2 regions of the Pectinatus frisingensis genome follow, and region 2 is predicted to be linked to the other one. Evidence: riboswitches for the same ligand, from Rfam matches in the RefSeq annotation. Region 2 holds a riboswitch; the other holds the start of a gene.

Region 1 (4,853 bases), 340 kb from region 2:
ACTAAAAACATCATAACCGGTGGGTATATACCTGCTTTACTGGAAGGTATACAAAACATTTTTACAATTCTTTCCCTGACTTGTACTATAGGCATTATCTGTTCTTTAGCACGAGGTACAAGAACAAAAATTAATTAATTTTTTTATTTTCCTTGTATTATTTTATTTACAATGCTATAATTTTATAGTTAATAATAATTTAAGACTGGTTTCAAAATTTAATTTTGAATCCCCTGCTCTTATAAAAGAGCCGATAGTCCAAAGAGGGAGGTGATTTCGTGAGAAAGTACGAAGTCATATTTATTGTAAAACCAATGGAAGAAGAACAGACCAATGCAGTAATCGAAAAGTTTTTCGGCATTATTACCGATAATGGCGGCACTATTGATAAAGAAGACCGTTGGGGTAAAAAACGTCTTGCCTATGAAATAAAAGACTGCATGGACGGTTTTTACTGCTTGTTCGATATCACTGCCGAACCGGCTTGTATTAATGAAGTTGATCGTGTAATGAAGATTACTGATGAAATCTTAAAACATATGATTATAAGATTAGACGAAAAATAATTTGTCTAGGGGGGACGATTATGAATAAAGTCATTTTAGCAGGGCGTCTTGCCACTGATCCAGAAGTGCGTTATACCCAGACAGGTAAAGCTGTAGCTTCATTCCGTCTGGCTGTAAATAAACGTTTTTCTCGTGATCAACAAAATAATGCTGATTTTTTTACCATAATTGCGTGGCAGAAATTAGCTGAAATATGTGGTAACAATCTGGTTAAGGGCAGTCAGATTCTCGTAGATGGCTATCTGCAGATACGCAGTTATGATGCCCAAGATGGTTCAAAACGCTATGTAACCGAAGTAATCGCCAACGATATTGAGTTTATGGGTTCCCGCCCAACACATTCGGATAATAATTATTCAAATGCTCCGGAACAATCCAATTCATCAAGCACATCTGCTCCGGCAGCCGCTTCATTTGGCTCTGAGCTGCCCCCTGACGAAGAAATTCCATTTTAAATTAGGAGGGTTTCCAGTTGGTTAAACGTGATAGAAACAGAAGACCAAAAAGAAAAGTTTGTAGTTTTTGTGCAGATAAAGTTGATTCTATTGATTATAAGGATGTTGCTAAATTACGTCGTTTTATTACTGAACGCGGTAAAATTTTACCGCGTCGTATTTCCGGTAATTGTGCTCGTCATCAACGTCAGGTAACGTTAGCTATAAAACGTGCTCGCAATATCGCTTTACTGCCATTTACAGCAGAATAATAAAAAGGGGCTGTGGACAAAATGATTTCTCATTTTGTCACAGCCCCTTTTTATTATTTTATCCTATCTAACTACTAACACAGGACATTCAGCATGTGTCACCAAATATTGGCTTACACTTCCCATTATTATCTGCTTTATAGCGCCCAGGCCTCTGCTCCCCATTACAATAAGATCAGCATCACTTTCCTTAGAATAAGTCAAAATCATTTTAGCCGGATCTCCTATTTTCAGCGTATATTCTGTTTGTGGTAAATCACCAACTACTTCTTTTGCATGATCCAATATCTTCTTTCCCTGCGCATCAATATCCCCTGGAATATATGCATCCAAAGTCATTCTTTCAAAGGCAGATACTGCTGTGTTTAGATCAATTACATAAAGTACATTCAATGTTGCTTTGCTCAGTTTTGCAATATATACCGCCTGCTGCAAAGCATGTTCAGAATGCATCGACCCGTCGATAGGGACCATGATGGATTTAAATTCTCTCATATTCATCACCCTTTACCTTTGTTAATATTATTACGTATTCCTTATATATGTATTATTTCTATATAATTTGTTAAAAACCTTGTAAAATTTTTATAGATAAACACCTTATCCGGCTGTATAAATCTTGACATAAATTACTTATTTTGTTAGACTGACCTGAGCAGGGGTGCTTTAAGCTGAGAGGGCAATTGCCCAACCCTTTGAACCTGTTGGTTAATACCATTGTAGGGAAGCTCAATGCCACGATTTTAAAACTGCTTTTCTCCACAGGAAGGTAGTTTTTTTTATATTTCAGCGCATTTTCCCGATCCGGATTAAATAACAATTTGAAAAGAGGACATATATGAATTACAAAACGCAGTTAGAAGCCGCCAGAAAAAACATTATAACAGAACAAATTTCGCTAGTTGCAAAAAAAGAAAACCGCTCACCTGAATGGATAAGAGAACGCGTTTCCCATGGTGTCATCGCCATTCCGGCTAACATCCACCATCAATCATTATCAGCCGAAGGTATCGGAGACGGATTAAAAACAAAGATCAATGTTAATCTCGGAGTATCCGGTGACGCTAAAAATTACGACTTGGAAATGGACAAAGTAAAAATGGCTGTCGACATGGGTGCCGAATCCATAATGGATTTATCCAATTATGGCAAAACACATGAATTCCGCCAAAAATTAATCGACTATTCTCCAGCAATGATTGGTACAGTTCCTATGTATGACGCCATTGGTTATTTAGAAAAAGACTTACTGAAAATGACATCTGACGATTTTTTACACGTCATAGAAGCCCATGCTAAAGAAGGTGTTGATTTCATGACTATTCACGCTGGAATCAATCGTCGGGCATTGGAAGCATTCAAGCGCAGCGGGCGCCGCATGAATATTGTTTCACGTGGTGGTTCACTGCTGTTTGCCTGGATGGAAATGACCGGCAATGAAAATCCTTTCTTCGAGCATTATGATGATGTATTAGAAATTTTGCGTGACCACGATGTTACCATATCAATAGGTGATTCATTGCGCCCTGGCTGCCTTGATGATGCTACCGATGCAGGACAAATTGGTGAATTAATTGAAATTGGTTATCTTACAGAACGTGCCTGGAAAGCCGATGTCCAAGTCCTGGTGGAAGGTCCAGGCCACATGGCTATGGATGAAATAGCTGCTAATATGAAATTGCAGAAAAGGCTCTGTCATAACGCACCATTTTATGTCTTAGGTCCACTGGTCACAGATATTGCTCCTGGTTATGACCACATTACTTCAGCCATCGGCGGTGCCATTGCCGCAGCCAATGGGGCTAATTTTCTTTGCTATGTTACCCCCGCTGAACATTTGCGCCTGCCCGACTTAAACGATGTCCGTGATGGTATTATAGCTGCCAAAATTGCTGCTCATGCCGCTGACATTGCAAAAAAACTTCCGAGTGCCCGCGATCAGGATAATCGCATGGCTGATGCCAGGCATAAGCTTGACTGGGAAGGTATGTTCAAAGAAGCTATTGATCCCCAAAAAGCCCGCCAATATTATGAAAGCACACCTCCGGCAGAACGCCATACATGTTCTATGTGCGGTAAAATGTGCGCCGTAAGGACTACAAATAAAATCCTCAATGGTGAAAAAGTATTATTTTGCGAAGAAACCGGTAATTGTGATTAAACTTATATTAACCGCACCTGCTAATCATAATAAATCACTTGACCAAACAACAAGTATATATTAGAATATGGAAGATACAGAAATGAATATATTATTTTTGTATCTTCTATGTTTGTCTGCTACAATCTGCCGTAAATCAGACAGCAAAAAGGAGGACTTTGTTCTGCAAAAGCATACAGCTTAGCGCTGGCTCTCACAATCAAGTGAGAAGACGAGGAAGAGGTTGTCGAATATTCAGCGGATGCCTCTCGGCTATAATCCGGTCGCAAAATTTGTCAAAACCACGAGGTGACTTGTGGGACAATACAAAAATTAAGGATTGGCAGATACATCTTTAATAATTATTTTATTTTGGAGGTATCGTATATGTGTGGTATTGTTGGTTATGTTGGAAATAAACAAGCAGAGCCCTTTCTTATTGACGGGCTTACCAAGCTTGAATATCGTGGTTATGATTCCGCTGGTATTGCAGTATTTGACGGTGAAAAGATAAATCTGGAAAAATGCGTTGGCCGTCTTGACGCTTTAAAGGCAAAAATCAGAGGACATGAACCTAAAGGTACCATTGGTATTGGACACACTCGCTGGGCTACCCATGGTGGTCCATCTGATGTGAATGCCCATCCTCATATGGATTGTAAAGGTGATTTTGCCGTTGTCCATAATGGCATAATCGAAAATTACATGCAGCTGAAAGAAGATTTGATTGCCAGAGGCCACAAATTTCTTTCGGAAACAGATACAGAAGTAGCTGTACATCTGCTGGAAGAATTATATGATGGTGATTTCGAAACCGCGGTACGTGAAGTCCTGAAACGCATCGAAGGTTCATACTCTCTCTTATTTATGTCCAGAAGAGATCCTGATAAACTCATCTGCACAAAAAAAGATAATCCATTGGTCATTGGACTTGGTGAGGGTGAGAACTTTATTGCCTCAGATATTCCTGCCATTATTGGTTACACACGTCGTAATTATATAATAAACGATGGTGAAATCGCTGTCGTAAAAAAAGATTCCATCTGGATAACCAACCGTGAAGGTCTGCCCATAACAAAAAAAGTTTTTGAAGTAAATTGGAATGCAGAAGCTGCCGAAAAGGGCGGTTACGAACATTTTATGCTCAAAGAAATCCATGAACAGCCTAAAGCTGTGCGAGACACTATAACATCTCGTATTGCCAAAGATAATTCATCAGTAATCCTTGATGAATTAAAATGGAATAGGGAATATCTTGACTCTTTCCACAAAATCTTCATTGTTGCTTGTGGTACGGCATATCATGCTGGTCTCGTAGGTAAGTATTATATCGAAAAACTTGTCCGTATACCGGTGGAAGTTGACATTGCTTCCGAATTTCGTTACCGCTCCCCAATTATTGACGAACATACCCTGGTCATAGTAATAAGTCAATCCGGTG
Region 2 (4,853 bases):
ATTATTTTATCATTACCAAGTATTCTTCTGACAGTTCGTGCAGGTAAATCAGATTGGCCGATATGTACACCATCAGCATCAACAGCTAGTGCCAAATCAATAAAATCATCAATGATAAAAATACCACCGGCTTGTTTTATCATATCACGCAAGATGAGACATTCCTCATATCGCGAAAGTGCATCTTTTTCTTTTTCGCGATATTGAATGAATTTTATGCCTCCATCAAGCATTTCACGGACAACCTCAATATTATCACGGCCATTTGATAGATTTTCAGCAGTTATTCCGTAAATTCCTGTATTAAAGAAAGTTTCCATACCTGCTCTTAAATTCATATAAATATCCTCCTGGGTGACTTGATAGTATATGATGATAAATTGTATAATATTTTTATATTTCGCGTACAGGAGAAATATTCCTGCATATATTTTGATTTAATACAATCATTTCACGTTTATCGTGTTAATGATAAAAACGATGAAATTTATTTGCAGAAAAATATATTCATTATTTATGCAGGCAGAATTAAAAAATACTGCTTTTGATCAATTGTGGTTAAATTAAGGTCTGCCAATCTTTATACACCGGCTGATAACCTTGCGCGTAAAGCATTTTAGCCATTTGCGGGATAGAACGTTCATCAGAAATTTTAAACTGTCCGCCATCATCCCCCTTTGTATGGCCACCTACAGCCACTGTAACGCCGCCGGATATTTTTGTTATGCCTATTTTAATAAGATTATCACGCATTTGTGGCTTTTCACGGGTTGAAAGTGTCAGCCCGGCACGCGGCAGGAATATTCTCAGAGCCGTTATATATTGGACAAGGTCATGATCATTAACTAATGAGAGTGGTTTATAATCTGCTGAACAAGGACAAATTCTCGGTGTAGAAACAGCTATTTCTACTTCTTTGTATTTATGTTGGAGATAGTCGGCATGAATACCTGTAAAAAAGGCTTCTTCGCGCCATTCATTAAGTCCCAGTAACGCTCCAATATTGACATTTCTCATGCCGGCTCGACAGGCACGTTCCGGGGCATCAAGGCGAAATTCATAATTTGCTTTTGGCCCGCCTGGATGAAGTGATTGATAAACTTTTTTGTTATAGCATTCCTGAAACATGGTCATACCATCTACACCGGCTTGTACGGCACGATTATAATCGGCTTGGGAAAATGAATATACTTCAATGGCAATGCTGTCAAAATAATCATGCAGAACCTGTACAGCTTCCAGAATATAATCCACTGGACTGTATTTTTGTGATTCACCGGTCAATATCAATATGTTGCGTAAACCGGTTTGGGCAATATTGGCGGCTTCTATTTTTATTTCATCCATGTTTAAACAGCGGCGGTTAATGGTATTTTTGTGATTAAATCCACAATAAACGCAAAGATTATCGCAATAATCAGCAATGTACATTGGTGTGAATAGCTGCATGGTATAGCCAAAGTTTTTGATTGTTTCATAACGCGAACGCTGTGCCATTTCTTCCAAGCAATCTTGTGCCGCAGGAGATAATAGTACAAGAAAATCTTTGCGTGTTAGATGTTCCTTGGACAATGTCTGCTGTACAGTCTGCGGTGTGACATGGGCAAAAAAATCTTTAAAATCAAGATGATTGTAAAATTGTTTTTCTGCTAAAAAATTTTCGGAAGACATTTTAATTTACCTCCTTACGTAGAAAACCAGTAAGCGGTGATGAAGCACTTGCTCTTATGGATGATGTGCGTCCCATACCGGCAAGAAAAGCAATCCTTCCAGCTTTAACGGCTAAAGAGAAAGCGGCTGCCATTTGCTGGGGATCATTTGCAGTGGCAACAGCCGTATTAGTTAAAATAGCGGCGGCGCCCAATTCCATGCATTCAGCAGCTTCAGATGGTTTGCCGATACCGGCATCCACAATTATAGGAAGATCGATTTCGTCAATGATTATTTTTAGTAATTCTTTGGTACGCAGTCCTCGATTTGAACCGATCGGAGCGGCTAACGGCATTATGGCAGCTGCCCCTGCGTCAGCTAAATGTTTGGCGGTCATTAAATCAGGACTGATATAAGGTAGCACAGTGAATCCTTCTTTAACCAGTAGTTGAGTTGCTTTGAGTGTTTCTTGGTTATCTGGCAGAAGATAGCGGTTATCAGCAATAACTTCAATTTTTATCCAGTCACCGCAGCCCATGGCTTTAGATAAATGGGCAATGCGAATAGCCTCATCGGCAGTTCTGGCACCGGAGGTATTTGGCATTAAAATAACATCATCAGGAATATAATCGAGGATGTTTTCTGATTGGGAATGTTCATTGGCACGTCTTAATGCTACTGTTACCACCGCTGCATCACCGGCGTGGATGATAGCAGGCATTTTTTTGTTATTGGGAAATTTTCCTGTACCAATGAGCAATCTGCTTTTAAGAATTTTTTTCCCGATTATTAGTTTATCATCATTCATCATTTGAATCATTTTGAACCGCCCCCCATAAAAGTTACGATTTCCAGAGTGTCATTTTCTTTGAAAAATGTTGTAGACCAAGCTGTTTTATCTACGATCATTTCGTTAAGTTCAACGACGGCACGTCCATTACTGAGTTTGCGCTCCTGCATTATAGTGAGGATAGTGGTCTTGTCAGTAACTGATGTAGATTTGCCATTAATTAATATTTGCAAAATAATAAATCTCCCTTTTAAATTTAGAATAAAAAAACGCCTATCCTGATAAGGATAGACGCATACTTGTTAGTAAGTCGAAAAGCTCCCTCCGCAGGCATTATCCCGATCAGGTAAAAGGTCAGGTACTAACAGTCCTTTCTCAGCCACTTGCATAGAGGCTCCCTTGCTGATATTCTATTAGGGTCATTGTAAAGCGATTAAATGGTTTTGTCAAATACTTATACTGGAGAATTAAAAAATAATAGGAGTTTTTGCTATTATTTTATTGATAAACTTCATTATTTTAGGGATAATTGCACTATCTTTTTATAAATTTAAATAAAAAAATAAATTTTTATAGAAAATATTAAATATAAGTATTGACCTTTATAAACCTCTATGATATTATAATGCCAAAGATAGTTCGATTGAGGCAATGCAGCCGAAAAATACTAATTAATTAAGTGTTTTTCGGCTTTTTTTATGCAAAGTATACTAAGGAGGAGTTTTAATGAAAGTAAAAAAAATCATGGCGGCATTAGCTGTATCGGCACTTGCCGTGGTAATGCTGGCCGGTTGCGGCAGTACGGAAAAAGAGTCGGCATCAAGTACTGAATCATCGGCAGATAAAGTTTATACAATTGCCTGTGATGCTAAGTATGCACCGTTTTCAATGGAAGTTGATGGAAAATATAAAGGCATTGATGTTGAGCTATTAGATGCAATTGCTAAAGAAGAAGGTTTTAAATATAATTTAAAACCAATGGATTTCAGCGGAATTATTCCGGGACTTGTATCAGGCCAGCTTGATGGTGCTATAGCAGGTATCACAATTACTGATGAACGCAAAAAAACAGTGGATTTTTCTGATCCTTATATCAAATCAGGTTCATCTATAGTAGTAAACAAGGATAATACAAGTATTAATAAATTAGCTGATATAACAGGTAAAACGGTAGCCGTAAAAAAAGGTACCACTGGGGCTAAGTTTGTTGAAGATAACAAGGATAAATACAATTTAAATATAACTTACTATGATGATTCACCAGGAATGATGATGGCAGTTGCTAATGGTAATGCAGACTTTTTATTGGAAGATTATCCGGTCATTTCTTATCAGATAAAAATAGGTGAACAAGCCAAGCTTCGTGTCGCAGTTGAAGATGTTAATGATAATCCGCCACAGTACGGTTTTGCAGTTAAAAAGGGAAGCAATGCTGATTTACTTAAAATGTTTAATGAAGGATTAAAGAAGATTAAGGACAATGGGACATATGATAAAATTATAAAACAATATCAGTAAAACATAGTAAATAAATAGTGAAATCCGGCGGATGGAGGAATCCATCCGCTGCTTTTTACTTATGAGGGATAAAATATGAATGACTATTTTTCTTTATTAATTGAATGTTTACCATCCTTACTTGCTGGCCTTAAAATTACGATGATAATGGCTGGTGCTTCACTTATTTTAGCATTTATCGTTGGTTTGATTTTGGCGATATTTGCATTGTCAAAAATAAAAATATTGGAAATTTTTTATACGGCCTATGTTTATATAGTGAGAGGCATACCAGTAATGATCTTTGGGTTGTTTTTGTTTTTTGGCGTAGGCGCATTGCTCAATATAAAGTTTGACCCGCTGCTGGCCAGTATTATTACTTTGACAATTAATGCCAGTGCATATTTGGCAGAGATTTTCCGCGGTGGGATAAAGGCTGTTGATGTAGGGCAAATTGAAGCAGCCAGGAGTTTGGGACTTGGCTATTTCCGTACTATGGCTTTAGTAGTTATTCCACAGGCTGTAAAAATAATGATCCCGCCAATAATAAATCAGTTTATTACTACACTCAAGGATACTTCAATCCTTTCGGTTATCAGCGTACGTGAATTGACAATGAATTCACAGATAATAATTGCCCGCAATTATCGTCCTTTTGAGGTTTATTCCTACGCTGCTGTTATGTATCTGATAGTAATAGTTCTTTTGTCGATTTTGGCCAAATATGTGGAAAGGAGTCTGCAGCATGGAAAAAATAATTGAAGTAAAAAATTTGTTTAAATCTTATGGAGATTTATCAGTGTTGAAGGATATTTCCTTTTCGGTGGAAAAGGGAGAAGTGCTGTGTATTATCGGACCTTCCGGTTCGGGTAAAAGTACATTGCTGCGCTGCCTGAATCGCTTGGAAGAGATACAG

The links. A riboswitch is a leader RNA that binds a small molecule or an ion and turns the genes downstream of it on or off. The one in region 2 is predicted to bind thiamine pyrophosphate.
Region 1: another riboswitch for thiamine pyrophosphate. It lies ahead of thiC (phosphomethylpyrimidine synthase ThiC); the one in region 2 lies ahead of thiS (sulfur carrier protein ThiS).

The regions. Positions count from the first base shown of each region.
Region 1 is NZ_CP045424.1:309,594-314,446, reverse strand. It holds gene F8M42_RS01485 (MFS transporter) at 1-138, shown strand, start outside; gene rpsF (30S ribosomal protein S6) at 279-566, shown strand; gene F8M42_RS01475 (single-stranded DNA-binding protein) at 587-1,021, shown strand; gene rpsR (30S ribosomal protein S18) at 1,039-1,272, shown strand; gene F8M42_RS01465 (universal stress protein) at 1,336-1,767, opposite strand; TPP riboswitch at 1,920-2,016, shown strand; gene thiC (phosphomethylpyrimidine synthase ThiC) at 2,111-3,433, shown strand; gene glmS (glutamine--fructose-6-phosphate transaminase (isomerizing)) at 3,800-4,853, shown strand, end outside.
Region 2 is NZ_CP045424.1:2,852,275-2,857,127, reverse strand. It holds gene thiE (thiamine phosphate synthase) at 1-338, opposite strand, end outside; gene thiH (2-iminoacetate synthase ThiH) at 559-1,671, opposite strand; gene F8M42_RS13420 (thiazole synthase) at 1,673-2,470, opposite strand; gene thiS (sulfur carrier protein ThiS) at 2,467-2,673, opposite strand; TPP riboswitch at 2,743-2,851, opposite strand; gene F8M42_RS13410 (transporter substrate-binding domain-containing protein) at 3,167-3,958, shown strand; gene F8M42_RS13405 (amino acid ABC transporter permease) at 4,034-4,699, shown strand; gene F8M42_RS13400 (amino acid ABC transporter ATP-binding protein) at 4,692-4,853, shown strand, end outside.